2 regions of the Rhizobium sp. M1 genome follow, and region 1 is predicted to be linked to the other one. Evidence: riboswitches for the same ligand, from Rfam matches in the RefSeq annotation. Region 1 holds a riboswitch; the other holds the start of a gene.
The links. Region 1 has a riboswitch for FMN ahead of CO655_RS08715 (DMT family transporter). Riboswitches for the same ligand answer to the same signal wherever they lie in the genome.
Positions count from the first base shown of each region.

Region 2: it holds a riboswitch for FMN, as region 1 does, so the genes downstream of both, CO655_RS27985 (6,7-dimethyl-8-ribityllumazine synthase) here and CO655_RS08715 (DMT family transporter) in region 1, are expected to answer to the same signal.

Region 1 is NZ_NWSW01000007.1:258,316-273,764, forward strand. Features, by position in the region: gene lon (endopeptidase La) at 1-763, shown strand, start outside; gene hupB (DNA-binding protein HupB) at 970-1,245, shown strand; FMN riboswitch at 1,369-1,520, shown strand; gene CO655_RS08715 (DMT family transporter) at 1,612-2,517, shown strand; gene CO655_RS08720 (esterase-like activity of phytase family protein) at 2,599-4,797, shown strand; gene CO655_RS08725 (aldo/keto reductase) at 5,066-6,052, opposite strand; gene CO655_RS08730 (cupin domain-containing protein) at 6,301-6,711, shown strand; gene CO655_RS08735 (class I SAM-dependent methyltransferase) at 6,708-7,313, opposite strand; gene CO655_RS08740 (hypothetical protein) at 7,478-7,837, shown strand; gene CO655_RS08745 (glutathione peroxidase) at 7,974-8,522, shown strand; gene CO655_RS08750 (hypothetical protein) at 8,583-8,795, opposite strand; tRNA gene CO655_RS08755 (tRNA-Val) at 9,091-9,166, opposite strand; tRNA gene CO655_RS08760 (tRNA-Asp) at 9,582-9,658, shown strand; tRNA gene CO655_RS08765 (tRNA-Asp) at 9,710-9,786, shown strand; tRNA gene CO655_RS08770 (tRNA-Asp) at 9,838-9,914, shown strand; gene CO655_RS08775 (NADH-quinone oxidoreductase subunit A) at 10,162-10,527, shown strand; gene CO655_RS08780 (NADH-quinone oxidoreductase subunit B) at 10,518-11,102, shown strand; gene CO655_RS08785 (NADH-quinone oxidoreductase subunit C) at 11,121-11,723, shown strand; gene CO655_RS08790 (four helix bundle protein) at 11,764-12,147, shown strand; gene CO655_RS08795 (NADH-quinone oxidoreductase subunit D) at 12,210-13,400, shown strand; gene CO655_RS08800 (hypothetical protein) at 13,400-13,672, shown strand; gene CO655_RS08805 (NADH-quinone oxidoreductase subunit E) at 13,689-14,846, shown strand; gene nuoF (NADH-quinone oxidoreductase subunit NuoF) at 14,857-15,449, shown strand, end outside.
Region 2 is NZ_NWSW01000038.1:11,773-27,221, reverse strand. Features, by position in the region: gene CO655_RS28060 (DNA helicase) at 5-718, shown strand; gene CO655_RS28055 (LLM class flavin-dependent oxidoreductase) at 1,089-2,111, shown strand; gene CO655_RS28045 (LysR family transcriptional regulator) at 2,570-3,475, shown strand; gene CO655_RS28040 (MFS transporter) at 3,438-4,703, opposite strand; gene CO655_RS28035 (helix-turn-helix domain-containing protein) at 4,700-5,341, opposite strand; gene CO655_RS28030 (class I SAM-dependent methyltransferase) at 5,501-6,184, shown strand; gene CO655_RS28025 (ABC transporter ATP-binding protein) at 6,285-7,085, opposite strand; gene CO655_RS28020 (iron ABC transporter permease) at 7,093-8,085, opposite strand; gene CO655_RS28015 (iron ABC transporter permease) at 8,127-9,131, opposite strand; gene CO655_RS28010 (ABC transporter substrate-binding protein) at 9,151-10,137, opposite strand; gene CO655_RS28005 (adenylate/guanylate cyclase domain-containing protein) at 10,285-11,379, opposite strand; gene CO655_RS28000 (hypothetical protein) at 11,560-11,784, shown strand; gene CO655_RS27995 (hypothetical protein) at 11,869-12,219, opposite strand; gene CO655_RS27990 (SRPBCC family protein) at 12,404-12,850, opposite strand; FMN riboswitch at 13,414-13,557, shown strand; gene CO655_RS27985 (6,7-dimethyl-8-ribityllumazine synthase) at 13,638-14,072, shown strand; gene CO655_RS27980 (DUF1194 domain-containing protein) at 14,112-14,888, opposite strand; partial or broken gene CO655_RS27975 (LysR family transcriptional regulator) at 14,994-15,449, opposite strand, start outside.

The DNA of each region.
Region 1 (15,449 bases):
GCTCGCCCGCAAGGCGGTCACCGAGATCATCAAGGGCAAGACGAAGTCCGTTCACGTGACGGCCGCCAACATCGCCGATTACCTGGGCGTCCCGCGCTTCCGCCACGGCGAAGCCGAGGGCGAGGATCAGGTCGGCGTCGTCACCGGTCTGGCCTGGACGGAAGTCGGCGGCGAGCTGCTGACCATCGAAGGCGTGATGATGCCGGGCAAGGGCCGCATGACTGTCACCGGCAATCTGAAGGACGTCATGAAGGAATCGATTTCGGCAGCGGCCTCCTATGTCCGCTCGCGCGCCGTCGATTTCGGCATCGAACCGCCGATGTTCGAAAAGAACGACATCCACGTGCACGTGCCGGAAGGCGCCACGCCGAAGGATGGCCCCTCGGCCGGTGTTGCCATGGCGACTGCCATCGTCTCGATCATGACCGGCATCCCGGTGAACAAGCATGTGGCCATGACCGGTGAAATCACCCTTCGCGGCCGTGTGCTGCCGATCGGCGGTCTCAAGGAAAAGCTGCTCGCAGCGCTTCGCGGCGGCATCAAGAAGGTGCTGATTCCGGAAGAAAACGCCAAGGACCTGGCGGAGATTCCTGACAACGTGAAGAACAACATGGAGATCATCCCGGTCTCCCGCATGGGCGAGGTGATCAAGCACGCGCTGATCCGCCGGCCCGAGCCGATCGAGTGGGATGGCACGGTGGAAACGCCTGTGATCACATCGGTCGAAGGCCTTGATGAGACGGGCGCAACCATAGCGCATTGAGTGGCGCTTGCCACATTTATGCCCATTTGGCGCAAAAGACGCAAAAAGGCTGGCGGAAACGCCAGCCTTTTTTGTGAAAACGTCATGTAGACGCTTGCTTTTCCTTGATTTGCAGGGCTTCTGGGTTCCCGGCGGGCCTGATGAAACCTATTCTGCGCCTAGCTTACATTTGAGTCGTTTCATACCATTTAGAAAGGGGTGGAAACATGAACAAGAATGAACTCGTGTCCGCAGTGGCCGAAAAGGCAGGACTGACGAAGTCTGACGCGGCTTCCGCTGTCGACGCGGTTTTCGACGTTGTCCAGGCTGAACTCAAGAACAAGGGCGACATCCGCCTCGCAGGGTTCGGCAGCTTCACCGTTTCTCATCGTGCAGCATCGAAGGGCCGCAACCCGTCCACCGGCGCTGAAGTCGACATTCCGGCTCGCAACGTGCCGAAGTTCACGCCCGGCAAGGGCCTGAAGGACGCCGTCAACGGCTGATTGAAGATTATCCGCCAGCCGTAAACGAGACCGGCTGTGCAGGGTTTTTGAGAGGGGTTCGGCTTTGCCGGGCCCCTTTTTGTTCTGGCCGCTTGCCGCATGCGGCACTTTGTTTTACCACGGACCTGTTCTCAGGGCGGGGTGAAACTCCCCACCGGCGGTAAGGGCTGCGGCCCGAGCCCGCGAGCGCTTTCCCAAGCTGATGCGCGGGAGGGGTCAGCAGATCCGGTGTGATTCCGGAGCCGACGGTATAGTCCGGATGAAAGAGAATGAGCATGGCCGCGTGCGGGCAGGGGACTGCCGGCGTCAGCGTGTCGTCGCCTCATGCGTCCTGATTTATGTTGGTCCCTATTCTGGATAAAAGACATGAATCAGAATTCCCTTGCAGTCTCGCAATCCCGCGCCTTTGCCGGCGCAACCTTCATGGTGCTTGGAGGCGCGGCCTTTTCGCTCCTCAACGTCGTCACCCAGTGGCTGACCATGAAGCTCGCCTTTCCCCCGGCCTCAGCGGTCTTCTGGCAATATGCCTTCGCCTTCCTTTTCTCCTTGCCCTTCCTGCGAAAGGCAGGCCTTTCGGCTATGCGCACCAGCTATCCCCGACGGCATGTCGTGCGCGTGGTCTTTGCCGCGCTCGGCGGCGCGGCCTGGGTTTCCGGTCTTGCTTCGGTGCCGATCTGGCAGGCGATTGCGCTTGTCATGACCTCGCCCTTCTTCATCATCCTCGGCGCCCGCCTGTTCCTCGGTGAACGCGTCGGTCCCGCCCGCTGGATGGCGACCGCTGTCGGCTTCGCCGGCGCGATGATCACCCTGCAGCCATGGTCCGACAGCTTCACCTGGGCAACATTGCTGCCGGTGCTCTCGGCGCTGCTCTGGGGCGCCTCGTCGCTGATCACCAAGAGCCTGACCGGCATTGAGAAGCCGGAGACGATCACCGTCTGGCTGCTGGTGCTGCTGACGCCGATCAACGGCGGGCTGGCGCTTGCGGCGGGCCTTGCCGTGCCGACGGGTGCGACGCTGGCTCTCTTCCTTCTGGCGGGCCTCCTGACGGTCGTGGCGCAATATCTGCTGACCCTTGCCTATGCCAGCGCCGACGCTGCCTATGTGCAGCCGTTCGACGGTCTGAAGCTGCCGCTCAACATTCTCGCCGGTTGGCTGTTCTTCGGTTATGCGCCGGCCGGTTATCTCTGGCTGGGAGCCGGACTCATCCTTGCCGCATCGCTCTTCATCATGCGCAATGAGATGCGCCGGGAGAGGCGAGCGGCCTCCGTGTGAAATGTCGCGGACTGTCATGTCTCTGTCATGGCAGTCCCGCAGAAAACCCATGTTTCGACTATTCGACACATGGGGGATTTCATGACGATTTCATCGCGCCAGGCAGCGCTTGCTGCCGTGCTTCTCGCATCCGTTGCCTTTCCGGCCGCCGCCGAGCCGGTCTTCAACCGCATCGCCTCTTTCTCGGTCGCGCAGAACCTGCCTGATGACAAGGACAAGCTGTCGCCGACATCGGCCGAAATCATCACCGCGACCGACGACGGCAATACGCTGATCTACAGCGACAGCCCGCTCGGCGCGATCGGCTTCATCGACATCAGCGACGCCAAGGCGCCGAAATCAGGCGGCGCGCTGATGATGGACGGCGAGCCGACATCGGTCACCTCGAGCGCCGGCAAGGCGCTGGTGGCCGTCAACACCTCCGAGAGCAAGGCGAAGCCCTCGGGCCGCCTGGCGATCGTCGACGTGGCGACGAAGAAGATCGAAAACAGCTGCGATCTCGGCGGCCAGCCGGATTCGATCGCCCTCAACAAGGACAAGACGCTCGGCACTATTGCGATCGAAAACGAGCGCGACGAAGACGTCAATGACGGCAAGATCCCGCAGATGCCGGCCGGCGACCTCGTCGTCTTCCAGGTCAAGAACGGCACTGTTGATTGCGGCAGCATCAAGCATGTGACGCTGACCGGTCTCGCCGGCGTTGCCCCCGAGGATCCGGAGCCGGAATTCGTCGCCTTCAACGGGCTGAACGAGATTGCCCTGACGCTGCAGGAAAACAACGAGATCGTCATCATCGATGCCAATACGGCTGAGGTGAAGACGCATTTCTCCGCCGGCAGCGTCGATCTCACCGGCATCGACATCAAGCGGGACGGCGCCCTGAAATTCACCGGCGAATCCAAGGGCGTGCTGCGCGAGCCCGACGCCGTGAAGTGGCTGGACGACAACCGCCTCGTTGTCGCCAATGAAGGCGATTACCAGGGTGGCTCGCGCGGTTTCACCATCTTCGACAAGACGGGCAAGCTTCTCTACGAATCGGGCGCATCCTTCGAACGCGCCGTCGCCCATATCGGCCACTATCCGGAAAGCCGTTCGGGATCGAAGGGCGTCGAGCCGGAAGGCCTCGAAGCTGCCAAGTTCGGCGACGACCAATATTTCTTCCTGCTCGCCGAGCGCGCCTCGGTCGTTGGCGTCTATAAGGATACCGGCGCCGACCCGGAGCTCATCCAACTGCTGCCGTCCGGCATTTCGCCGGAGGGTGGGGTCGCTATTCCCCAGCGCAATCTCTTTGCCACCGCCAACGAGCTCGACCTCGGCAAGGACGGCGGCACGCGCTCGCATGTGATGATCTACGAGCGCTCGGAAGGCGAGAAAGCCTATCCGAAGATCGTCTCCGCCGACAAGGACGGCAATCCGATCGGCTTCGCAGCCCTTTCGGGTCTCGCCGCCGTTCCCGGCAAGCCGGGCATGCTCTATGCCGTCAGCGACAGCGTTCTCGGCTCGCAGCCGACGATCTACACGATCGATGCCAGCAAGAAGCCAGCCGTCATCACCGATGCACTCGTCGTCAAGCGTGACGGCGCCCCGGCCCAGAAGCTCGACATCGAAGGCATCGCGGTCGCCGCCGACGGCTCCTTCTGGCTGGCCTCGGAAGGCTATAGCGAGCGTCTCGTCCCGCACGCCCTCTACAACGTCAACGCCAAGGGCGACATCAAGGCCGAGATCGCCCTGCCGAAGGAGCTCGCCGCCAATGAAATCCGCTTCGGTTTCGAAGGTGTGACCATGATCGGCAGCGGTGACGATGCCACGCTCTGGATGGCGGTCCAGCGCGAGTGGGGCGACGACGAGAAAGGCTTCGTCAAGCTCGTCTCCTACAATCCGAAGAAGAAGGAATGGGGCGCGGTGCGCTATCCGCTCGACAAGACGGAAAGCGGCTGGGTCGGCCTGTCGGAAATTTCGGCTCAGGGCGACAGCGTCTACATCATCGAGCGCGACAACCTCGTCGGCGATGCCGCCAAGCTGAAGAAGCTTTACAAGGTGGCGATCTCGGAGCTGAAGCCCGCCAAGCTCGGCGGCGAACTGCCCGTCGTCAAGAAGACCGAAGCCCACGATTTCCTCGGCGAACTCAAGAGCGCGACCAACGGCTATGTGCTCGACAAGCTCGAAGGCTTCACCTTCGATGCATCGGGCAAACCCTATGCCGTCACAGACAACGACGGCGTCAGCGACTCCTCCGGCGAGACGCTGTTCTTCCCGGTTGATCTCAGCGCCACGAACTGAGGCGTCATAGAGGGATACAGGGAGAGGCCGGGCGAAAGCCCGGCCTCTGTCGTTGAATCCAAGACCCCTCCCCAACCCCTCCCCACAAGGGGGAGGGGCTAAGATGCCGCACCGCTTCACGTAACTCTATCGTACGAATTCGTCGAACGGTAACAGCCAGCAAGACCTCTGCTTTTGGTCGTTGCCGGACAACACGGCTTAGTCCCTCCCCCTTGTGGGGAGGGGTAAAGCGGCAGCCCGCAACGTTACAATGAGCGACGCTCCAACCCTACCAACGCTGATGCACATGCGGCGCGATCAGCCGCGCGTAGATCTCGCGCGTCGCCGCCATGACATCGGCCGAAAGCGGCGCGAGATCGGCGGCCGCGGCATTGGCCTTGGCCTGTTCGCCATTGCGGGCGCCGGGGATGACGACGGTGACGGCGTCGCTCATCAGGATCCAGCGCAGCGCAAAGGCGGCCATCGTCGCGCCGGCGGGCACCAGCTTGCGCACCTCTTCCACCGCCTGCAGGCCGACCTCGAAGGGCACGCCGGCAAAGGTTTCGCCGACATCGAAGGCTTCGCCATGGCGGTTGAAATTGCGGTGGTCGTCGCTGGCAAAATGCGTCTCGCGGGTGATCTTGCCGGAGAGCAGGCCGCTTGCCAGCGGCACGCGGGCGATGATCGCCACGTTCCTGCGGCGGGCTTCGGCAAAGAACAGGTGGTCGGGGCGCTGGCGGAAGATGTTGTAGATGATCTGGATGCTGACGACGCCGGGATATTCGATCGCCTTCAGCCCGTCCTCGACCTTCTCGACGCTGACACCGTAGCCCTTGATCTTGCCGGCCCTCTGCAATGCGTCGAGACCGTCGAAGACCTCGGGCTGGTAAAACACCTCGCGCGGCGGGCAGTGCAGCTGCACGAGATCGAGGCTGTCGACGGCAAGGTTTTTCAGGCTGCGGTCGATGAAGCCTTCGAGATTGGCCTTGCTGTAGCCTTCGGCAATATGCGGATTGAGGCGGCGGCCCGCCTTGGTGGCGACCATTGGGCGCTCGCCGCCACGCGTCTTCAGCACGTCGGCAATGATTTTTTCCGAGCGGCCGTCGCCATAGACGTCGGCCGTATCGATGAAGGTCATGCCGGCATCGAGCGCGGCATTCAGCGCCGCGCGCCCGTCCGCCTCGCTGATATCGCCCCATGAGCCGCCGATCTGCCAGGCGCCGAAGCCGACATTGGTGACGGTGAAGGGCATGCGGCCGAAAGCATGATGTTTCATGAGAAATTCTCCCAATGCATGTTGCCCGGAAGTGTGCAGGTTCCGGGATAACGACATGCGTAAAAACAAAGAACTAAAGCGTGTCGCATGAACCAAGCTCAATGCGACGCGCTTTAGGTGATGAAAGATATTGGCCTATCAGCAGGGCGACTATGCGGCAATTGCCGATCCGGCCTTGATCGCTCGCCTCGATGAAATATCGTCAGGTTACAAGGCTTCAACCGCAATGGAATAGAAAAGGAACGATCATGGAGATCAAACCCGCCGGCTCTCGCCCCTCGATGAAACCGCCGGCCGACTATTTCACCGGCGCCGTTCGCCAGGATCCGCTGATCGAGCCGCCGGCGCCGGCCCGGGTGCGGGCAACCTCCGTCACCTTCGAACCCGGCGCCCGCACGGCCTGGCACACGCATCCGCTCGGCCAGACGCTGATCGTCACCTCGGGCAAGGGCCTTGCCCAGAGCTGGGGCGATGACATCCGCGAGATTCGCCCCGGCGACACCGTCTGGTTCGCGCCGGGCGAAAAACATTGGCACGGTGCTGCCCCGGACACGGCGATGACACACATCGCCATACACGAGGCGCTGGACGGCAAGCATGTCGACTGGATGGAGCATGTCAGCGACGCGCAATATTCCGGCACGGTGTCGGCCGGTTAGAGCCGCTTCAGGCAGTAGGAAAAATGCGCATGTGATTCGACGGTCAGGAACTCGAATTGCCAGCCGTAATCCTTGCAGAACTTGGTGACCGCCTCGACGACGCCATAGACGATCGGTTTGACGGTATTGCCGGTGCAGAAATCATGCCCGGCAATGCGCCCCGTCCGCTTCACCTTCTTTTCGCAGAGCAGGAGTTCCTGCCAGGTGAGCTCGAAGGAATGGTCGGTATCGATATAGGCCCAGTCGAGGAAATCGTCCTCGAATTCGGCGAGCTTTTCGAGCGACGTGCCCTGCATCAGATGCAGCCGCCCGGCCGCGATCTCGGTCGCGAACTGCGTGTGGATCGAATCGAGGCCGGAGCTGTATCGGTCCATCGACCAGGGATCGATGAGGTAGAGCTGCGCCGGGCGATTCTTCTCGAGAATCTCCGCCGTATATTCGCCGAAGGCGGCCCCAACCTCGACGCCGATGCCGCCATTCGGGATCCGGTAGAGCAGCGCGCCGCGATCCGGCAGCAGGCGGGCGTTTTCCAAATGGTGGGCGCTGAGCGGGGTGCGCGGCATGCTCGCCCTAAGCGCCTGCCTTTCTTCACGTGTCTTCATCTCTGATCTCGGATTGCGGGCGGTTGACGGCCCTGATGCGGTCTGCGTGGAACGTAGGAGCAGGGGACCTCGATGACAACCACATGACGGGAATTTGCTTCTTTCGGACAAATCGCTAAGTTTCATTCGTGGACCGACGAAAAAGCCTCGGGAGGAGCGATTTCATGAGACGCATGTGGCCGGAAGAATTCAACGCCGTCTTCAACGGAGCCGAGGAGGTGATGTTGGAATCACCCGCCGAGGCCGGCGAGGCGCCGTTGCACCGGAAGGCGCTGAGGGCGCGCATCACCATGGAGGATTACGAGCGGATCTGGCCGCTCGCCGAGATGCGCTTCCGGCTGGGCGAAGGGGATCTGGCCGGCAAGGCCGTCACGCTGATCACCACCAATCCCCACTATCACGCCTGGCACCCGAAGGACGGCGGCAGCGTCGAATCGGTCTCCGACAGCGGCCGCCACTTCAAGACGGATTATATCGTCGTGCATTTCCTGCTCGACGACGTCAAGGAAACCTCTCCCGCCTGATATGTCCAAGCCGGTGCCGGCCGCAAGCCCGCACCGGCTCCGCATTCTGTTGACGCCGATGTGATGCCGACGCTGATGACAATCGCGGCGATATCGCTAAGTTTGCGGAAATTTTCTCACCAAACTGGAGGTTCCCGTGACGGCGAACGTGCTGGATATTCCTGTCAGATCAGTGGGTGGTCGTGAAACCACGCTCAACGACTACAAGGGCAGGGTGCTCTTGATCGTCAATGTCGCCTCGAAATGCGGGCTCACGCCGCAATATGAGGGGCTGGAAAAGCTCTACGGGGAAAAGCGCGAGCGCGGCTTCGTCATTGCCGCTTTCCCCGCCAACGACTTCAAGGGCCAGGAGCCCGGCACCGACGCCGAGATCCTCGATTTCTGCACCAGCACCTACGATGTCACCTTCCCGATCTTCTCGAAGATCTCGGTCAAGGGAGAGACCCAGCACCCGCTTTACCGGCAACTGACCAAATCCGGCGTGAAGACCACCGGCGACGGCCCGATGCGCGAACGCCTGAAAGCCCACGGCATATCAGCCGGCGATGAGGACGACATTCTCTGGAACTTCGAAAAATTCCTGATCGGCCGCGACGGCAAAGTCGTCGCCCGCTTCGCGCCTGACGTGACGGCCGATGATTCGCGGCTGGTTTCGGCGGTGGACAAGGAACTGGCGAAGGCATGATTGCCCTCCGGCTGCCAGGCGCATCCGGGCTGCGATGATTTGCGAAGGCGCTCAGCGTCTTCAGATTCCAAGCACGGTCACCAGCGGCGGCGTAAAGTCCTTGAAGCCCAATCTTGGCCAGTCGCACCTTGCGTCAAATCGCGTCTTTGGCTGGTGGCGCTGGCAGTTCGGATTCGTCTTGAATGCATAGCCAGGCAGGTTGACATAGGTGGGACTTGGTGCGCCAACGGCAATCGCGATGCATAGCGTCAATGCGGAGATGAGAGTCCTCATGGCACCCCTCCAGGCGTGAGAAACCTTCAAGCGCGGAGACTTTCCGGGCGGCGAATATTCCCACGTTCGCCGGCTCCCATCCATTCGCCCAATAGGAGGTGCCTCAGCGGCGGGAGTAGTCCGTTTTGGTGGAGGTCTCAGACGGCGAGCACATCAGAATCTACCGGACGTAGCGCCTTGCTGTGCCGAAATGTTGTCCCGAATGCCGCCTCGAAGATGGGGACCGAGGGGCGCCAGGCGTCGGTCTGCGAGCCCGCGATATCACTTGGGTAGTTGACGCTGACAGGAGAAAAAATGGTGGGCGATGAGAGACTCGAACTCCCGACATCCTCGGTGTAAACGAGGCGCTCTACCAACTGAGCTAATCGCCCAATCGCTTGCGAAGCCGGATCGGCCTGCCGCGTTGGTGGCCGTGATCTATGCGGATCGCGGCAAAACCGCAAGAGTGTTTGTGAAGAATTTTTGATTTTTTTGGCCACAGTCCTGTCCTTTGCCGTGGCAGTCGGGCGCAGCCGGGCTGTGGATAAAGGGGAGGGGAAGGCGGCGGGCATCTCGGCTTCGACCGTGTCGTCGGCTTCGATCGGGCGTCGGTGCCGCGGCGGACAACGGAATTGCCGCCTTTTCATTCTCCCCGCATGGGCCTTGCTGAAACAATTCAACGACTGTCATGGTTTTGTCTCCAAACCTGCTTGACACTAAAAGACGAACCCCGTAGTTAGCCGCTCATCGAAACGGGCAGCCGTTTTGGTGAGGGTGCGAAGGCATCCGGATTGCTTGAAATGAAGTGCGGGTGTAGCTCAGTCGGTTAGAGTGCCGGCCTGTCACGCCGGAGGTCGCGGGTTCGAGCCCCGTCACTCGCGCCATTTCAAAAGAGGCGACAAATCGCCGCCGTCCGGTTCTTCCGTCCGTCATGCGCGGGTGTAGCTCAGTCGGTTAGAGTGCCGGCCTGTCACGCCGGAGGTCGCGGGTTCGAGCCCCGTCACTCGCGCCATTTCAAAAGAGGCGACAAATCGCCGCCGTCCGGTTCTTCCGTCCGTCATGCGCGGGTGTAGCTCAGTCGGTTAGAGTGCCGGCCTGTCACGCCGGAGGTCGCGGGTTCGAGCCCCGTCACTCGCGCCATTCTCTTCCGAAAGCCATGCAGTTTCCAGGGGTCAGGCATGCAGCTTGAATCAGCTTCTGCGGATTTGTCGCGACATCGTTGCATCTGCTTGATAATGTCCGCGCGCGACGCGTCGAATTGCCTCTGTAAAAGTCTTGCGCCGGGGCTTCGGCTGCGCTAACCACGGCTTGTTGCAACGCACGTTCGCTTGCCGGGCAATTGCCCAAATGCGCCGCCTGGCGCCTCCGGCAAGCAAGGATGAACATGATGACTGAACTGCTCAGTTCCTATATTCCGATCGCTATCTTCATCGCTATCGCGCTTGTCATCGGCCTGGCGCTGCTCATTGCGCCGTTCGCCGTGGCTTTCAAAGCACCCGATTCGGAGAAGCTCTCGGCTTACGAATGTGGCTTCAACGCTTTCGATGATGCCCGCATGAAGTTCGACATCCGCTTCTATCTCGTGTCGATCCTCTTCATCATCTTCGACCTCGAAGTCGCCTTCCTCTTCCCCTGGGCCGTTTCCTTCGGCGCCATCGGCTGGTTCGGCTTCTGGTCCATGATGGTCTTCCTCTTGGTGCTGACCATCGGCTTTATCTATGAATGGAAAAAGGGAGCCCTGGAATGGGAGTGACCCCTGTGAGCAATCAGCCGCTCGTTGCCCAGCAGCCGAAGGGGATCATCGATCCCTCGACCGGCAAGCCGATCGGCAGCAATGACGCCTTTTTCGGCGAGATCAACAACGAGCTCGCCGACAAGGGCTTCCTCGTCACCTCGACCGACGAGCTGATCAACTGGGCCCGCACCGGCTCGCTGATGTGGATGACCTTCGGTCTTGCCTGCTGCGCTGTCGAAATGATGCAGCTGTCGATGCCGCGTTATGACGTCGAGCGCTTCGGTTTTGCGCCGCGTGCCTCGCCGCGCCAGTCCGACGTCATGATCGTCGCCGGCACGCTGACCAACAAGATGGCGCCCGCTCTGCGCAAGGTCTACGACCAGATGCCCGAGCCGCGCTATGTCATCTCGATGGGCTCCTGCGCCAATGGCGGCGGCTACTACCACTATTCCTATTCCGTGGTGCGCGGCTGCGACCGTGTCGTGCCGATCGACATCTATGTGCCGGGCTGTCCCCCCACGGCAGAAGCGCTGCTCTACGGCGTGCTTCTGCTGCAGAAGAAGATCCGGCGCACCGGCACGATCGAACGCTAAGGGTTAAGGACAAGGCATATGAGTGAAGCCCTGACTGAGCTTGCGTCCTATCTTGGCGAAGCGCGCCGCAACCTGATCGCCGCGTCGCAGTTGAAGTATGGCGAGCTGACGCTGACGACGACGGGTGAAAACCTGATCGCGCTTTTGACCTTCCTGCGTGACGACGCCAAATGCGGTTTCGTCAACCTGATCGATATTTGCGGTGTCGACTGGCCGCAGCGCGAGCTGCGTTTCGACGTCGTCTATCATCTGCTGTCGCCGAAGCAGAATCTGCGCGTCCGCGTCAAGGTCGCAACCGACGAGGATACGCCGGTGCCGTCGGCCTGCGCCGTCTATCCGGGTGCTGACTGGTTCGAACGCGAAACCTGGGACATGTACGGCGTTCTCTTCACCGGCCATCCGGACCTGCGCCGCATCCTGACCGACTATGGCTTCGAAGGCCATCCGCTGCGCAAGGACTTTCCGACGACAGGTTTCGTCGAAGTTCGCTACGACGATGCGGCAAAGCGCGTCGTATACGAGCCGGTAGAACTGAAGCAGGAATTCCGAAATTTCGACTTTATGTCGCCTTGGGAAGGTACTGAATACGTGCTGCCGGGGGACGAAAAAGCGAAGCAGTGAGTAGTGATTAGTCGGTAGTGAGTAGTGGGCAGATATTTGGGTGGCGAACGGGAAAATCAGTTCCTATCGTGATTTGAAAGTCTGGCAATTTGCTATCGAACTGTCTGTCGTTTGTTATGAGGTGACGAGAACCTTCCCGCGGGAAGAGATTTACGGATTGACCAGCCAGATTAGACGATCTTCCGCTTCTGTAGCCGCGAATATCGCGGAGGGGTATGGGAGAGAAAATCGGGGCTCGTTTGTCCAATTTCTCAAGATCGCTCAGGGCTCGTTGAAAGAGTTGGAGACGCATTTGATCATCGCCGGACGAATTGGCTTCCTTCAAGCCTCGGCCTTGGACGAATTGCTCGACCGATGCGACGAAATTGGAAAGATGCTGGGATCGCTTATCCGGAGCGTTCAGCACAGGAAAGCTGACGAATAGTGAGTGAATGAAAACTAACCACTACTCACTATTCACTATTCACTCTAAGCGAGTTGATCGCCATGACCGAACATAACGTCCGCAACTTCAACATCAATTTCGGGCCGCAGCATCCGGCGGCGCATGGCGTTCTTCGTCTTGTCCTGGAGCTTGACGGCGAAATTGTGGAGCGGGTCGATCCGCATATCGGGCTCTTGCACCGCGGCACCGAGAAGCTGATCGAGACCAAGACCTATCTTCAGGCCGTGCCCTATTTCGATCGTCTCGATTACGTCGCGCCGATGAACCAGGAGCATGCCTATGCGCTGGCCGTCGAAAGGCTGCTTGGCATCGAGATCCCGATCCGCGGCCAGCTGATCCGCGTGCTGTATTCGGAAATCGGCCGCATCCTGTCGCATCTCTTGAACGTCACGACGCAGGCCATGGACGTCGGTGCGCTGACGCCGCCGCTCTGGGGCTTCGAAGAGCGCGAAAAGCTGATGGTGTTCTATGAGCGCGCCAGCGGTTCGCGCATGCACGCTGCTTATGTCCGCCCGGGTGGAGTCCATCAGGATCTGCCGGAAAAGCTCGTGCAGGATATCGGCGACTGGTGCGATCCCTTCCTGAAGGCGCTCGACGATATCGACAACCTGCTCACCGGCAACCGCATCTTCAAGCAGCGCAACGTCGATATCGGCGTCGTCTCGCTGGAAGATTGCTGGGCCTGGGGCTTCTCCGGCGTCATGGTGCGCGGTTCGGGCGCTGCCTGGGATCTGCGTCGCGCCCAGCCTTACGAATGTTATTCCGATCTCGAATTCGACATCCCGATCGGCAAGAACGGCGACAACTACGACCGTTACCTGATCCGCATGATCGAGATGCGCGAATCGGTCCGCATCATGAAGCAGTGCGTCAACCGCCTGCTGTCGGATGCCAAGACCGGTCCTTTCTCGTCGATCGACGGCAAGGTCGTGCCGCCGAAGCGCGGCGAGATGAAGCGCTCGATGGAAGCGCTGATCCACCACTTCAAGCTCTATACCGAGGGCTACCATGTGCCGGCCGGCGAAGTGTATGCCGCGGTCGAAGCGCCGAAGGGCGAGTTCGGGGTCTATCTCGTCTCGGACGGCTCCAACAAGCCGTACCGTTGCAAGATCCGCGCCCCCGGCTATGCCCATCTGCAGGCGATGGACTTCATGTGCCGCGGCCACCAGCTTGCCGACATCGCGGCCGTCCTCGGCTCGCTCGATATCGTCTTTGGCGAGGTGGACCGCTGATGCAGCGTCTGCCGCTTGCCGTCGCACTTCTTCTTGCGGCATCCGGGGTTTCGGCTCAGGAGGCCGACACTCTCGGCACGCCGCTGGGCCATAAGGAAGTGACGCCGCCGGCGGCGAAAACGTCCATGGGCGAGCTTTTGTCCAAGGGCTATCAGATCAAGGCTGCCATTCCGAACGGCAGCAAATTCGTCGTATTTATGCAGAAAGACCAGTCGGCCTATGCCTGCGAAATGCAGTCTTTGACCGCTTCGCGGTGTGGAACCCTAAACTGACAAGGCGTGAGGAAGAATGTCCGTTCGTCGATTAGCCGAAGATCAATTTCAGCCTGCCGCATTCGCTTTCAGCGATGAAAATGCGGTCTGGGCGGACAAGACGATCCAGAAATACCCCGCCGGCCGCCAGCAGTCGGCGGTCATTCCGCTGTTGATGCGGGCGCAGGAGCAGGACGGCTGGGTCACGCGCGCGGCGATCGAAAAGATCGCCGACATGCTCGACATGGCCTATATCAGAGTGCTCGAAGTCGCGACCTTCTATACGCAGTTCCAGCTGCATCCCGTCGGCACGCGCGCCCATGTCCAGGTCTGCGGCACCACGCCCTGCATGCTGCGCGGCTCGGAAGCGCTGATGTCGGTCTGCAAGAGCAAGATCCATGCCCATCCGTTCGAGCGCAATGCCGAAGGCACGCTGTCGTGGGAAGAGGTCGAATGTCTCGGCGCCTGCGTCAACGCCCCGATGGTGATGATCGGCAAGGACACCTATGAGGATCTGACGCCCGCCCGTCTCGAAGAGATCATCGATACCTTTGCCGCCGGCAATGGCGCGAGCATCAAGCCGGGCACCCAGATCGACCGGATATTCTCCGCACCGGAAGGCGGCCTGACGTCGCTGACGACGGAAGAGCCGAAGGCAAGGACACGCGCCAAGAAGGCCGATGCCGAAAGCGTATCGGCTCCTGTTGACGCCGCTCCGGTCCCGCCCTCCGAGGCCGCCCGCCCGAAGAGCACCGATGCCGAGACCAATGCGGCGCTGAAGACGCCGGCAACGGCGCCGAAGGCAGCGGCCAAGAACGCCAAGGCAGCCGAAGAACAGCCGGTTTCCGGCACGGCGGCTGCCGAGCCGGCCCCGGCCGTCAAGGCCGAAGCCCCGGCGGCGAAGCCTTCACTGACCGACAAGAACCGTCCGTCCGGCATCGAAAAGCCCGCCGCGCCGGATGATCTGAAGATGATCTCCGGCGTCGGTCCGAAGATCGAGGCGACGCTGAACGAAATCGGCATCTTCACCTTCGCGCAGGTCGCGAGCTGGAAGAAGGCCGAACGCGAATGGGTCGACGGCTACCTGAACTTCCGCGGCCGCATCGAGCGCGACGACTGGGTCAAGCAGGCCAAGGCGCTCGCCAAGGGCGGCGAAGCGGAATATATCAAGGTCTTCGGCAAGAAGCCGCGGTAAGAGGTGAAGCATGTTACAAGATAAAGACCGCATCTTTACCAACATCTACGGCCTCAAGGACAAGTCCCTGAAGGGTGCGATGAGCCGCGGCCACTGGGATGGCACCAAGCAGATCCTCGAAAAGGGCCGTGACTGGATCATCAACGAGATGAAGGCATCCGGTCTGCGCGGCCGCGGCGGCGCCGGCTTCCCGACGGGCCTGAAATGGTCCTTCATGCCGAAGGAAAGCGACGGCCGCCCGCATTACCTCGTCGTCAATGCCGACGAATCCGAGCCCGGCACCTGCAAGGACCGCGACATCATGCGCCACGATCCGCATACGCTGATCGAAGGCTGCGTCGTCGCGAGCTTCGCCATGGGCGCCAATGCGGCCTACATCTATGTGCGCGGCGAATATATCCGCGAGCGCGAAGCGCTGCAGGCGGCGATCGACGAATGCTATGACTATGGCCTGCTCGGCAAGAACAACAAGCTCGGCTGGGACATGGACATCTTTGTCCATCACGGCGCCGGCGCCTATATCTGCGGCGAGGAAACCGCGCTGCTCGAAAGCCTCGAAGGCAAGAAGGGCCAGCCGCGCCTGAAGCCGCCATTCCCGGCCAA
Region 2 (15,449 bases), on a different contig from region 1:
ATCCATGAAGACCACTCAGCCCATCTATCACCTCAAGCGTAAGGCCAAGGCGTTGTCGCGCGCCGAGGACATACCGCTGCATCAGGCGCTCGACCGCATAGCCAAGGACGAAGGCTATGGCCGCTGGAGCCTGCTGGCGGCAAAGGCATCCGACACTACGCCCGCCGGCGAGCTGTTTGCACGTTTGCAGCCCGGCGACCTCCTGCTCCTCGGTGCCCGGCCCGGCCACGGCAAAACCCTGATGGGTCTCCAGCTCGCGGTCGAGGCGATGAAGACGGGCCATCCCGGCATATTCTTTTCGCTGGAGTATACGCGAGAGAATGTCGAAGACCGCTTTCGTGCTATCGGCATCGATCGCACGCAGTTCGATCACCTGTTCGAATTCGACGGCTCCGACGCCATCAGCGCCGACTACATCACCGAAAAACTGGCCTCCACGCGCCGCGGCACCCTCGTCGTCATCGACTATCTCCAGCTGCTCGACCAGAAGCGGGAAAACCCGGAGCTCTCGGCCCAGGTCAGAACGCTGAAGACTTTCGCGCGCCAACGCGGCCTGATGATGGTCTTCATCGCGCAGATCGACCGATCCTTCGAGACGACTGAAAAGTCGCTGCCCGATATCACCGACATCAGGCTGCCGAACCCGCTTGACCTGAAGCTGTTCGACAAGACGTGTTTCCTGAACAACGGAAAGATGGCCTTCGCCGCGGCGCTTTAGGAAGCTGCGTTGCCCCGGTCGCAGGTCTCACGCCTGACCCGCGACCGGGTGTTTGCCGGCGGAACAGTTCGCACCTCCGGCGTGAACGCAAGATGGTGGAGCTTGCTCCGCTGAGCCCGTTTAATCATAGTGCCGGCATGAGTGGATACGATAGCCCTTTCGAGTATTATGGTCGGTCAATGTCTTCGAGCCGTAGGGCTCGCCACCCGGCATGACGCCCCGACGATGAACCGGAGAGAGACCGAGGGAAGGCTCGGCAACAGGCATATGGCAGCGCCGATGCGCGCACCCAGTTCCGATTGTCATGCAACCCGAAACTGTGCCATGACCTGTCGACCCCAGACACAACGGATCAAGGTGCGGTATCAGCATGAAGAAGATCGGATTCCTTTCGTTCGGGCACTGGACGCCCTCGCCGCAATCGCAGACGCGCTCGGCGGGCGACGCGCTGCTGCAGTCGATCGATCTTGCCGTCGCCGCTGAAGAGCTCGGTGCCGACGGCGCCTATTTTCGCGTACACCACTTCGCCCGGCAGCTGGCCTCGCCCTTCCCCCTGCTGGCCGCCGTCGGTGCTAAGACCAGCCGGATCGAGATCGGCACGGCCGTCATCGACATGCGCTACGAGAACCCGCTTTATATGGCCGAGGATGCGGGTGCCGCCGATCTGATCGCCGGCGGCCGGCTGCAGCTCGGCATCAGCCGCGGCTCGCCCGAGCAGGTGATCGATGGCTGGCGCCATTTCGGCTATGCCCCGCAGCAAGGTCAGGACGAGGCCGAGATGGCGCGGCGCCACGCGGAGGTCTTTCTTGAAGTGCTGGGCGGCGAAGGTTTCGCCAAGCCGAACCCGCGGCCGATGTTTCCGAACCCGCCCGGTCTCCTGCGTCTCGAGCCGCATTCGGAGGGGCTGCGCGAGCGGATCTGGTGGGGCGCCAGCTCCAACGCCACCGCCGTCTGGGCGGCAAAGCTCGGCATGAACCTGCAGAGCTCGACGCTGAAGGATGACGAGACGGGAGAGCCGTTCCACGTCCAGCAGGCAGATCAGATCCGCGCTTACCGCGAGACCTGGAAGGCCGCCGGCCACGCCCGCCAGCCGCGCGTCTCGGTCAGCCGCAGCATCTTCGCGCTGGTCGATGAGCGCGACCGCGCCTATTTCGGCTATGGCGGCGACGAAGGCGACAAGATCGGCTTCATCGACGAGAAGACCCGGGCGATCTTCGGCCGCAGCTACGCCGCCGAGCCCGATCTGCTGATCAAGCAGCTCGCCGAAGACGAGGCGATCGCCGAAGCCGACACGCTGCTGCTCACCGTCCCCAACCAGCTCGGCGTTGCCTACAACGCCCATGTCATCGAAGCGATCCTGACCCACGTCGCCCCGGCGCTCGGCTGGCGGTGAGGTTACGGCTGCTGTGATGACTTGATGGACGAGCGTGGACTTGGACGCGGCCATACAGGTGATGACGAGAGGGTGTGCCGTGTGGCACCCCCCTCTGCCCTGCCGGGCATCTCCCCCACAAGGGGGGAGATTGGCAAGTGGCCAGAACTTCGCGTCCGTCTACCGTTTCGCCGGGCTGTGAGGCTAGTTGTGTGGGGAAACCATCGCGCCAGCCGATCTCCCTCCTTGTGGGGGAGATGCCCGGCAGGGCAGAGGGGGGTAATCCCACGGCACGCCCTCTCTCCTTATCCTGTCCCCACGTAAATCGCGGGCGCTCAGGAGAGCGCATCTGCCATCCCACCGCCGCGTGAACGAAGCCTCGGGACCTTACTGCCGCGCCGGACGTTGATGGTGCGAACCTTGAATCGGCCGCAGCACGACCGAATTAAGGCCGTAGCCCGAACCGCTCGAGTTGCCCCATGCCGCGTACGAACCTCAACGATATCCTGATCTTCATGGCCGTCGTCGATGCCGGAAGTTTCATCGCCGGCGGCCAGGCCATGGGCCTGTCCCGATCGGCAGCGGGAAAGGCCGTCATCCGCCTGGAAGACCGCCTCGGCACGCGCCTGCTCAACCGCACCACGAGAAGGCTGAGCCTGACCGACGAAGGCCGGGTATTCTATCAACATGGTCTAGAAGTCCTCGCTTCGGTCGACGAGGCGGAGGCGAGCGTGGCGGGTCAGAGCGCCGCGCCGCGGGGTGTTCTCAGGTTCACCGTTCCCGATGCCTTCGGGCGGCTCGTCGTGCTGCCCATCGTCGAAAAATATCTTCTGGCCTGGCCCGACATCCAGGTCGAAGTGAACTTCACCGATCGCAAGACCGACATCGTCGAAGAAGGTTTCGATCTGGCGATCCGGATCGGCACGATGCCGTCGGCATTCGACACCCGGCTGGTTTCGCGGGTGATCGCCACCGACAGGCCGCGGCTCTGCGCCTCGCCATCCTATCTCGCCGACCGTGGTGAACCGCGCGACATTGACGATCTCGCCGCCCACGATTGCCTGGTCTTTTCCAGCCGCGATCAACGGCAAGGCTGGCGCTTTCGCGGCGAAGGCGGAGCCTGGGTCAAGGCGCAAGGCCGCAGCCGCCTGAGGCTCGACAGCGACGAGGCGATCCGCGACGCCGCCGTCGCGGGCCTCGGCATAGCGCTGCTCCCCGACTTTCTGGTCGCCGGCGATCTCGCCGCCGGCCGCCTCCGCCAGGTGCTGCCGGAGCTCGAAACCGACGACGCCAAGATCGTCACACTCTATCCTGACAAGCGCCTGCTGGAACCGCGGGTGCGCCGCTTCATCGACCTGATGACCAAGGAGCTCGGGCATCAGTGAGCGCAGCGATCTCCCCGTCAAACCCGCGAAAACTCTTCAGTGCCAGCGGCGCAAGCGTGGTCGCGAGATAGGCAACCCCCATCAGGAACAGTGCGGCGGCAAGGCCGAGCGTGCTGATCAGCGCGCCGCCGAGGAGGCCGCCGAAGGGGATGAGGGCGAAGCAGAGGGCGGTGTTCAATGCGGTGACCCGGCCGGTCAACGGCTTGGGGATGCGCTCGAAGATGACCGCCGACAGGATCGGGTTGAGGAAGCCCGACGCGAATCCTGCGATGGCGAGCGTGGCAAAGACAAGGCCGATGGGCGCATCCAGCGCGGGAACGAGAAAGCGCGGGAAGCCGGTCAGGAGGAAGGCCACGGTATAGACCGTCAGTCGCGGCATGCGCTCGCCGATCGCCGCGGCAATCGCAGCACCCGCGATCGAGGCGCCGGCGAAGGCGGCAAACATCGCCCCGAGCAGCTCCGGGCCATGGCCGGCATCTTGTGTCCAGACCGGCAGCAGCACGGCATGATAGGCCTGGTCGAAGAGATTGGTAACCGCCACCATGGCGACGATGCTGACGAGCACGGCATCGCCGCGCAGAAAGCGCCAGCCCTCACGGAGATCGTCGAGATAAGAAGCCCGTTCAGCCGGTGGAGTTTTGGGCGCGGGCGCGCGGCGCGTCCCGGGTATGCCCACGGCGACGATCAGCGCGGCGGCGGCGAAAGTGGCGGCATTGACGAGCAGCGCCTGGCCCGGGCCGATCAGCCCGATCAACGCGCCGGCGCCGGCCGCCCCCGCCGTCGAGGCCAGCCGCTCGATGGCGCTCGCAACGCCGGTCACCCTTTCGAGCGGCACATTGGCGAGCGTGGCGATATCTGGAACCATTGCCTGCTTGGCCGCATCGGAAGGGCCACGCAGCACGCCCATCGCAAAGACGAGCGGCAGCAGCACCGGCATGCCGAGCAGGCCGAAGAGATCGAGAAGCGGCACCAGAGCGACAACGAGCACCGAAGCGGTGTCTGAGATGATGGCGATGCGCTTGGCGCCGACGCGGTCGATCAGCGGTCCGCCGAGCGCCTTGGCGACGACATAGGGCAGCATCTCCCTCATCGCCGTCAGCCCCGTCAGCACGGGGCTGCCCGTCGTGCTCAGCACCAGCCAGGGAATGGCGATGGTCGAAAGCCGCGTGCCGGAGAGCGAGAATGTCTCGGCGGCGGCGAGCGCCAAGAGGGGCCCGCCCCTCCTCACGGCGCGTCCTCCCCTTCGCGATGCGGAAGGCGGCCCGGATAGGGAAAGGCGTGCAGCATGACATAGAAAGGAACCATGCCCGCTTCTTGAGACGCCGCCTCCCCCAGCCGAGGGGCCGCCTGCATTGCGTCCAGGATGATATCCCTTAGCCGTTTCGTCAGCGCCTCGGCCTGCGCCGCCGTCATCGGGATGATGAGGTCGTCGGCGGCCGTCGCCTTGCGCCATTCGGCCGGCAGCTCGGCATATTCCTCCAACGCCTGCTGCATCTGGCCGACCTGCAGCGAGAGTGCGGCCTGGTTGAAGGCGATGTCGAGATCGAGCGCCTCCCCTTCGGCTTCGCTCGCCGGCACCGAGGTCAGCTCGTGGCTGGCGCGCCACCAGCGGTCGCGCCGCGAGGCATGCGGCGCCTCCTCGATGAAGCCGTATTGGGCAAGCTGGCGCAGATGGTAGCTCGTCGCGCCGCTGTTCAGGCCGAGCCGCGCGGCCAGCTGCGTCGCCGTGGCAGGCCCATCGATCCGGAGCATGCCGAGCATGCGCAGCCGGACAGGATGGGCCAGCGCCTTCAGCGCGGTCGGTTCGGGCACGACCCGGCTGACGGTGCGGGCATCTGCGGCAGGTTTAGGGTGCGGATGTTTCATACCTCAAGCATACAATCGCAAACATATCTTTGCAAAACTTTCTTTGCAAAATATTCGGAGGCTGTGGAAGGCACTCGAAAACCGGCTCCTGATCTAGCCAAGCATGACCCCACATCCTAAGACCGTCACCGTGATCGGCATGATGCGAGGGGCAAGAGGATGGCTGAGGACGCGCAGAAAAACATCGGCACGTGGTATATCGATCCCGACGCCGAAGACAGGATGGCCGATGGACATGCGCCCATCTGGCGCCACCTGATCGACCTCATCCTCGAGCGCGACCTGACCGACAAGAGCGTGCTCGATTTCGGCTGCAATCAGGGCGGCCTGCTGCGCCATCTCTATGCGATCCGCCCCTTCCGCAAGGCGCTCGGCATCGATATCGCCGAAACCTCGATCGCCAAGGCCGAGACGCTGAAGGGCAATCTGCCGATCCAGCATCAGGTCGGCGGCAGGCTCGACGGCTGGAGCGAAGAATTCGATCTCGCCGTCAGCCATGAGGTCATCTACCTCGTTCCCGATATCGACGCCCACGCCGCCGACATCTGGCGGGCGCTGAAATCCGGCGGCGTCTATTATGCCGTCACCGGATGCCATACGGATAACCCGCTCTGGCCGAAATGGCGCGAGCTCGTCGCCAACCGCACCAACACCGTCGTCCAGGACCGGTCGATCACCGATTACGGCCGCGCCTTCGAAAAGGCGGGCTTCGACGTCTCCGCCCGCAAGCTCGAATATGACGGCTTCATTCCCTTCGTCGCGGACGGCTGGACGCCTGATTTTGCCGATGCGCTGAATTACTACACCCAGACGAAGATCGTCTTCAGGCTGGTGAAGCGCTAAAGCGCGTCGCGTCAAATATGATTCATGCGACGCGCTTTAGCTCTTTGTTTTGACGCATGTCGTTGTCCCGGAACCGCTGCACACTTCCGGGCGACAGGCATTAGACCGTATCGGCTCGCTGAAGCCGCATCAGCTCGACATCGAAATGCGGCGGGCTGTCGGGTGCGACCTGGACGAAACGGCCTCTGACGCGGAAGATTTCCTGGATCAGCCCGCGTTCGGCGAGCTCCCCAGGGGCGCCGTCGAATCTGAGTTCGCCTTTTTCGAGCAGCGAGATGCGGTCGCTGACGGCGACAGCCTGGTTGATGTCGTGGATCGCCATGACGACGGTCACGCCCTTTTCCCGGCTCAGCCGATGCACGAGGTCGAGCACCTCGACCTGATAGCCGATATCGAGGAAGGAGGTCGGCTCGTCGAGCAGCAGGATCTCCGCTTCCTGGGCGAGAGCCGCCGATATCCAGGCCCTTTGCCGCTCGCCGCCGGACAGTTCCCGAAGGCTGCGGTCGGCAAGCCCCGACAGGCCGGTGCTTTCGAGCGCCCATTCGATCGCGTCTTCGTCGCGACTGTCATAGGAGCGGAACAGGCCGACATGCGGATAGCGGCCCTGGCGCACGAGCTGGGCGACGGTCATTTCATCTGGCGCGGTCGGCTGCTGCGGCAGGAAGGCAAGCCTCTTCGCCAGCATGCGGCGCGACATGGAGGCGACGGCAACGCCGCCGAGCGACGCTCGGCCCCCGGCCGGCCGGATCAGCCCTGCCAGCGCATGCAGCGCCGTGCTCTTGCCCGAGCCGTTCGGGCCGATCAGCGCGCGGATCTCGCCCTTTTCGAGCGAGAGGCTGAAGCCGTTAAGGGCCTTTCGCTGGCCGTACATCACCGAGAGGTCGGAACAGGACAAGGGCATTTCGGCCTCACATGGTTTTGCGCAGCAGCGCGAGCAGGAGCGGCACGCCGAAGACGGCCGTGACCACGCCGATCGGGATTTCCTCGGCTTGGCCCAACAGCCGGCCGATGAGATCGCCGAGCGTGACGATGACGGCGCCGAGCACGATCGTCAGCACCAGCGACAGCATGAAATTCCGTCCCGCCAGGAAACGGGCGAGGTGCGGCACGACGAGACCGATGAAGACGACAGGGCCGACCGCGCCGACCGCACTCGCCGCAAGTGCAGAAGATACGATCAGCACGACCGAGAACTGTCTCTTATAGCCGAGGCCGAAAGAGCGGGCGACGGATGCATCGAACTGCAGCAGCGTCAAGGGCCGGTAGATGACCGGCAACATGGCGAGCCCGACGATGGTGAAGGGCAGCAGGAAGAGCGCGTGATCCCAGCTGCGGGCGTAAAGGCTGCCCGACAGCCATTCGAGGATGATCTCGATGCGGGCCGATCCCCAACCGGCGATGAGGCCGATCGCCACCGCATGCAGCACCGCCCCGACCGCCACGCCGCAGAGCGTGATGCGCAGCGCGCTGAGGCCGAGGCGAAAAGCCAGGAGGTAGATGACGCCGCCGGCGATCAGGCCGCCGGCAAGCCCCGCCGCCGGCAGCCATGCGACCGGCAGCTCGGCAAGCGTGTTCGAGCCCGGCTCGAAGATATAGACCGTGAAGAGCAGGAAAATCGTCACCGACAGCGTTGCCCCTTGCGACACGCCCATCAGCGACGGATCGGCGAGCGGATTGCGGGTGATGGTCTGCAGCAGATATCCCGCCAGCGAAAAATGGATGCCGGCCAGAATGCCGGTGGCGATGCGCGGCAGCCGGATATCGAGAATGATCAGCCGCGCCTCCGCCGAGCCACCGCCGGTCAAGACGGCCGCGACATCGGCCATCGGAATATCGGCAACGCCGAGAAAGATCGCCGCCGCCAGCGACAGGACCGTCAGGATGGCCAGTGCGGCGGCCATGCCGAAGCCCGGCGAAACGGCCGATGTCGAGGCCGGGGCGCTCATCGTGCCTCACCCGCAAGGCTCAGCCGCCCGCGCTGGACGAGATAGATAAAGACGGGGCCGCCAAGCAGCGCGGTGACGATGCCGACCGGCAGCTCACGCGGGATGGCGATGCTGCGCGCCAAAACGTCGGCGACGGTGACGATCAGCGCGCCGAGAGCAGCACTGAGCCCAATCTCCCACCCGGTGCCGCGCGGCTTGAGCAGCCGGGCGATGTGGGGAGCGGCCAGCCCCACGAAGGCGACCGGCCCGGCGACCGGCGCGACACCGGCGACCGGAAGGACGGCGAGAACGAGGATGAGCGGCTTCCAGAAGCCGAGCTGCAGGCCCATGCCAGCCGCCGCATGATCGCTCAGCATGAACATGGCGATGACGCGCCGCAGCAGCAGGGCGCCGGCGACGCCGGCGATCGTCCAGGGCAGCATGTAGAAGAGATGCAACCAGGTGCGCCCCTGGAAGCCGCCGGCAAGCCAGAAGAGCAGCGATGCCGATTGCGGCCCGGTCAAAAGCAGCACATAGGTGGTGATCGCACTCAGAAAGAGCGAGACGCTGACGCCGCCGAGCGCAAGCTGCAGCGGCCGCCCCTGCCCGCCATGCGACACCCAGAATGTCACCGAGGCTGCCGCAAGCCCGCCGGCAAGGCCGATGAAGGGATAATAGGCCGGCGATATCGAGGGCAGGAAGACGAAACAGCAGACGATCGGCGCGACCGCCCCCGATGTGACGCCGGTGATGCCGGGATCGGCCAGCGGATTGCGCGTCAGCGTCTGCAGCACATAGCCGGAAACGGCAAGCCCCGCGCCGCCGGCAGCCGCCGTCAGGCTGCGCGGCAGCCGCAGCGTCCAGACGAGAATGGATTCGATCTTGCCATCGGGCGCCAGGAGCACGCGGATGGCGGTCTCGGCCGACAGCGTCTTGGCACCGATCAGCAAGCCGAGCAACACCGCCAACATTGTCGCGATGCCGATGAGCCCGATGGCCAGGAATGATTGCCGGGGGCTCATCGCCGGTCTTGTCCCCGGCTTAGTTCTGCAGTTCGGCCGGGATCAGCTTGGCGGCTTCCGCCTTGACGTCGACGGCCGGGAACGTGTCGGGATAGAGGTAGTGCGCGGCCTCGCGCAGCACGATTTCGCGGGCGATCGGGCCATTGGTCTCGACCCACTGGTCGCCGACATAGAAGACCCGGTTGTTCTTGACCGCCGACAGCTGCGACCAGATCGGATTGCCTTCATGCGGGCGATCCGGGCCGGAATCGTAGACGAAGATCACCTCCGGGTCCTTCTCCAACATGGTTTCGAGGCTGAGGTCGATGCCGAACTCGCCGCCCGGGGTCTTCGGGCCGGGAACATTGTCGCCGCCGATCGCAGCGACGATCGAGGCCGAGGTGTTTTCCGTGTGGAAGGCGAAAGGTGTCGCGCCGCCCCACATGATCAGGAAGCGCGGATGCTTGTCCTTCGGCGCCTTGGCGGCGAATTCCGCCAGATGCTTGCGGAAATCGGCGTTCAGCTGCTCGCCGCGCTCGGGCTTGCCGAGCAGCTTGGAAAGGGCGGCGGTCTCGCTGTAGCTCTCTTCGAGCAGCTCCATATTATAGGCGACGTAAGGCGCGATGTTCTGCAGCTGCGCCGCATTGCCGACCGTATAGCGGCGGATCGCGATGATCAGATCCGGCTTGGCTTCGGAGAGAAGCTCGAGATTGGGCTTGGCGCGCTGGCCGATCTGCTTCATCCCGGCGGTCAGGCCGAGCAGGAAGCCCGGCTCGCGGCCTGCCGTCATATAGGTGCTGGCGACCGGCTTGATGCCGAGCGCGAGCGCGACGTCATCGGCGAAATAGGAAATCGAGGCAATGCGCTTCGGCTGCGCCGGGACTTCGACGGTCACGCCGCGATCATCTACGATGACGCTGCGCTCGTCGACGATCGAGACCTTCTTGTCTTCAGCATGCGCGGCCCCCGCCACCAGCATTGCAGACATCCCCAGCACGGAGAAAAATCTGCGCGTATATCGAGTCATGTTTGCCCCCATTCGATGTGCGCACAGGCTTTAGCCAAAAAAGAGGAGTTTCACAATCATGATTCTTGCCGGAGTTTTACGAAGCGGAGAACGCCGCGGCTGGGAGTAACCCCGCATCTGCGCCTTTCGGCAGCATCAGCGCTGAGGTCAATTCTCAGGCAGGGTAAAGACCGCGCAAGGATCGGCGATGCCACGCAAGGCGTGCTCTCCGAGCGGCACGAGCGCCGCTGTCGTGTTCGCCGCCACCGCCCCGGAGATCAGTACGCTGCGGCCGAGTGGCTTGCAGAGCCCCTCGAGCCGGCTGACGAGATTGACGGCTGGGCCGATGGCGGTGAAATCCAGCCGGTCGGCCGCACCGATATTGCCCCACAGGATTTCGCCGAAATGCAGCGCGGCGCCGAAAGGCAGCGGCGCCAGCCCCTGCCCCTGGCGAACCTGGTCGAGATGGACCATGCCGGCGCGGCTGGCGGCGATGGCCCGCAGCGCCGCCTCGCAGGCATCGCGGTCCCCTTGAGCCTTATCCGCCGCAGGCGTGACGGGGAAGATCGCCAGCACACCGTCGCCGATGAATTTCAGCACCTCGCCGCCGAAGGCGTGCACGGCGCCGGCGACGCGGTCGAACCAGGCATCGAGCGTTGCGATCATGGCGTGCGGCTCCGTCACCTCGGAGAGTGCGGTGAAGTCACGCAGGTCGGCGCAGAGAAGCGCTGCGCGGATGGTTTCTCCGCTGCCGCGGGCAAGTGCCCCGGCCTGCACCCGCGCCGCGCTGCGCCGGCCGAGATAGGCCTCGAGCAGGGCTGCCCGCGCCTCTCGCGCCGCGAGTGCGGCAAGCGGCGCAGCGGCAAACCGCGCCACCTCGCGCAGACGGTCCGCCTCGGCCGCGCCGAAAGCGTCCACCCCCGCTCCATTGCCGATGCCCGCCCAGCCAAGCACCGGGCTGTCCTGTGAAGGGCCGATCTGCTGCTCCCATACCGGCCCGAGCCCGGCCAGCCACTCGCGGCCGGCCTCGACGGGCGGAGCCGCAGCGAAAGCGAGCGCCTCGATAACGGCCCCGGTCTCCGCCCGCCACAGCCAGGTGCGCCGCGCGATGATCGGATGCGGCACCGAAAGCGTCAGCGCGCCGCCGGCTAGCGGCAGACCATCGCAAAGCAGCCGGCGTCCGAGCTCGGCCAGGAACCGTTCGGGACCGGGCGAGGCAGCGGCCTCGTCAACCAGCCAGGCAAGGGAGGAAGGCAGATCCATGGCTCAGGATGACATCGCCCGGAGGCGTCCGCAAGCAGACGGTTCCGCGCCGGCGGCTCTTGCCAAAAACAGTGTCGAAAATCCGACACGCCGGTGGAAAGCAGAAAAATAACACTTTAAACTTGCGCTGCTTTGATTCCACTATAATGTCGGGTCATCATCCGCGATTGAGGGGTTGCGATGGGCACGACATTCTGGCCGAAAGATCCGCTGGACGGAAATGACATGACGCTGCTGACGTCGATCCTGCGGCGCTGGTGCGCGCGCTATGGAATCGAGTTTACGGCGGACGAAAGCCGTCTGAAGGCGAAGGAACTCGTCGAATGGTTTGAGTTCGGCGTCAAGGATCCGGCCGAACTCGAAGAGCTGATCGACGGCAAGCACTGGCTGGTCAGCCGGATCTGACCTGAGCGCAATTGCAGTTTCCAAAAGAAAAGGCCGGGCGAAATATCGCGCCGGCCTTCGTCCGTCAGCCTCATGCCGAGGCTTTTAGTAGTCGTCCCGCCAGCGGCGTTCGCGATCCCAGCGGCGTTCATGGCGCCAGCGCGGGCCATCCCAGTCGCGGTGGCGGCGCTCCCAGCCCCAGCGGGGCGGACCACCATAGAAAGCCACCGGCGGCGGGCGTCGCCAGTTGCGGCGGCATTCGCCCCAGCGGTTCAGGTGCCAGCCGCGGCCGCAGGCGTAGTCGACCTTCGTGACATCGCCCTTTGTGGCATCGCCCTTTGTGACATCGCTTGTGACCTTGCTCTCGACATTGATTGTCCCCATCGGCATCGCCTGCGCAGAGCCGATCGAAAGGCTGCCAGCGAGCAAGGCAGCCGCGATAGATAGTGCCTTCATCGAAAACTCCATTTCATCCAGCCGTACCCACTTTAGGGCCGCCAAATTGAACTGGAGATGAACCGGGCATTCATGTTTGCAGGTGAAAAAACCTTGCTTTTTGACCGCCGGTCGGAGTGCCCGCCGGCCGTTTTTCCCGCAGCGGCAAGCGCTTGAGAAGCGCCCCGCGCCCGCGAAAAATCGTTCATGTCCTGCCGTAAAAAGGATCCGGTCCCGGATCGCGCCCGGCGGCGACCGCGGTGAGCCGCCCGAGATAATGCTCCCAGCCCTCGGCATGGCCGGCGCACTGCTCCTCGCTCGGCAGGCCGCTATGGGTGAGTCGGAGCAACGTCCCATCCGGCTGCTCGATCAGGTCGATCTCGACCAGGCTGGAGCCCGGCGGCACGGCCTCGCTGCCATCCCATCCGAAGCTGTAGGCAAGCCGATGCACCGGCACGACCTCGCGAAACGAGCCTCGCGCAAAGCGGGCGCCGGTGACATTGACGAGATAGAGCCCGCCCGGCTCCGGCTCGATCTCGGCCTCCGTTCCCATCCATCGCAAAATCTTCTCCGGATCCGTCATCAGCGCAAACACCGCAGCCGGCGGCGCCGCAATATGCGCCTCACGGCGCACGACAAAAGACTCTGGCATGCCTCCCTCCCATGATGGTCACGGCCAGCCCCGCCTCATGCGGGACGGCGCGTCATGCTGTTTCGGCGTGAGTGTGCTCATGGAAGCATGTAGGCGCGAGTGCACGCGCAGCAAGGGCGATCGGACAATGCGTGTCCTCCTCCTATTCGCCGGCCCTCATTGACGGGTGCGGCACCCGCCAAACGCTCCTCATGCTGAGGTGTGTAGCGGGCACCACCTCTCCTCCGTCATTCCTGTCCTCGGGCTTTGACCCGAGGGATGTCACAGGAATCCAGCCACGGCGCGTCCGCGCCGTGATTGACTCCATTGACAGGAGGCGAGTCTCTCGCGCCCAAGGACTTGGGCGCACTGGATCCCTGTGACATCCCTCGGGCGAAGCCTGAGGCCACAGGGATGAGGGAGGCCGGAGAGGCGTGCTCACTCCACTTCCAGCCTCATCAGCCTTGCATACCCCAACGTCTTCATGCTGAGACGCGCAGCCCGAAAGGGCGAAGCCTCGAAGCCACCCCACCACCAAACCAATTTCCCCTATTGCCAGCCCGCCGCCTTGTCCCTATTGTCCGCGCCGTTCTCAGGGCGGGGTGGAAGTCCCTACCGGCGGTATGCAGTTTCGATTGCGAGCCCGCGAGCGCCTTCTTAACGAAGGGTCAGCAGATCAGGTGAGATGCCTGAGCCGACGGTCATAGTCCGGATGAAAGAGAACGCGCGTTCCTGCTGCCCTTACCGGCAGCCGGTGAACGTTCGTGATCGCCTTGGGTGACGTGTCTGTACGCCAAAGGAGATTACCATGACACCCACCCGTTATGCCTTCGTCAAAGCCGGCTGGCACGCCGATATCGTCGACCGTGCGCTCGAAGGTTTCCAGCAGCTCATTCCAGCTGAGCAGATCGATGTGTTCGACGTTCCCGGCGCATTCGAAATGCCGCTGCTGTCGCGCGATCTTGCGGCGACCGGGCGCTACGGCGCCGTCATCGCCGCCGCCTTCGTCGTCGATGGCGGGATCTACCGTCACGAATTCGTCGCCCAGGCCGTCGTCGATGGCCTGATGCGCGCCGGCATGGATACCGGCGTTCCGGTTCTGTCGGTTTCGCTGACCCCGCACAATTACCAGGAAACCGAGCATCACACGCAGATCTACCGCGCGCACTTCGTCGAGAAGGGCCGCGAGGCGGCCCGAGCCGCCCTCATGATCGGCAAAACGCGCGCCGCTCTCGCGGCGTAAACCTCCGCATCGAGGCGGCGGCAACGCCTGCCGCCTCTCTCACCGGTCAAACATATCCCGCCACTGCTTCTCCCCGATCAAGCAGTCCGTTGCCGGCTCCGCGCCGGCGATCGGCTGCACCGTCGCCGGCAGAGACAAGCCGCTGATCTCCATCACCAGCTTGCGGCGCACGGCGACGGCGAAGTCCTCGATCTTGCGGACCGGCAGCACGAAGGCGCCGGGGCCGCCGATGACGCAGTCGGCATAATATTTGTCGAGCCCATCGGGCGCATCGGAAGGCCGCAGCATCAGGGCGAGGCCGTTGATGACCATGCCTGACGCCACCGCCTTGTCGCGGACGGGCGTGACGGGATTGCCGGAATTGTTCGGACCGTCGCCGGAGACATCAATCACCTCCCGCCTGCCCCGGAAGGGGCTGGAGATGATCATGCTGACGCCCTGGGCGATCGCGGTGGAGATCGAGGTGCGCCGCTGCGTGCCGATCGGCCGGGCGTCGACCTTGTCGGCAAAGGCGATCGCATCCTGCTCCGTCGCGATCACCTGCCAGTCGATCACCGAACCCTGGACGACATAGCCCGCCCATTCAAAATAGCTGATGGCGATGCGGCCGGTGAGCCCGCCCTTCACCGCATCGATGAATTCCTTGTGTTTCAGCGCCTCGACATAACCGTCGCGCTGGATGCCGATCTCTTCGAAATCCATCGACCGCGAGGTGTCGACGGCAAGCACCAGCGTCACGTCGACCTCGTTTGCCGCAGCCTGCGCCGTCGGCACGACACCGGAAAGACCCATGAGCACCGCAAGTGACGTCAACATCGGCAGATCCCCGCGACATTCCCACGCCGGGCGACTCTAGCACAGCTTGGCCGCCGCCGAACGCGCCGCCGCGCGGGCCGCTTCAATTTTCGGTGATGGCACCCCTCAATGCAACGGCAGCCACAAAGGACTTTTCCATGCCTTCAGCGCGTCGAGGAAGACCTGCAGGCGCAGGGGCAGGAAGCGGCGCGTGGGATAGACGGCGTGCACGAAGATTTCCGGCGACGACCAGTCCGGTAGCAGGCGGATGAGCGCGCCTCCTCGGATCTGCTCGTCGCAATAGGTCGAAGGCAGGAGACCAATGCCGTGGCCACGATAGGTGAAGGCGCTGACCGCATCGAAATCGCGGCTCGATGCCGGCCCCGACACGCGCACGTCGGCCGATTTGCGGCCGCTGACGAGATGCCATTCCGCTTCGCTGTTGCGCCCGTTCAGGAGCACGCACCGATGGTCCTTGAGATCTGCGGGCTTTGTGGGAAGCGCCCTCTCCTTCAGATAATCCGGGGCGGCGACCAGATAGCGCACGCTCTTGCCGAGCCGCTGCGCGACGATGGTGGAATC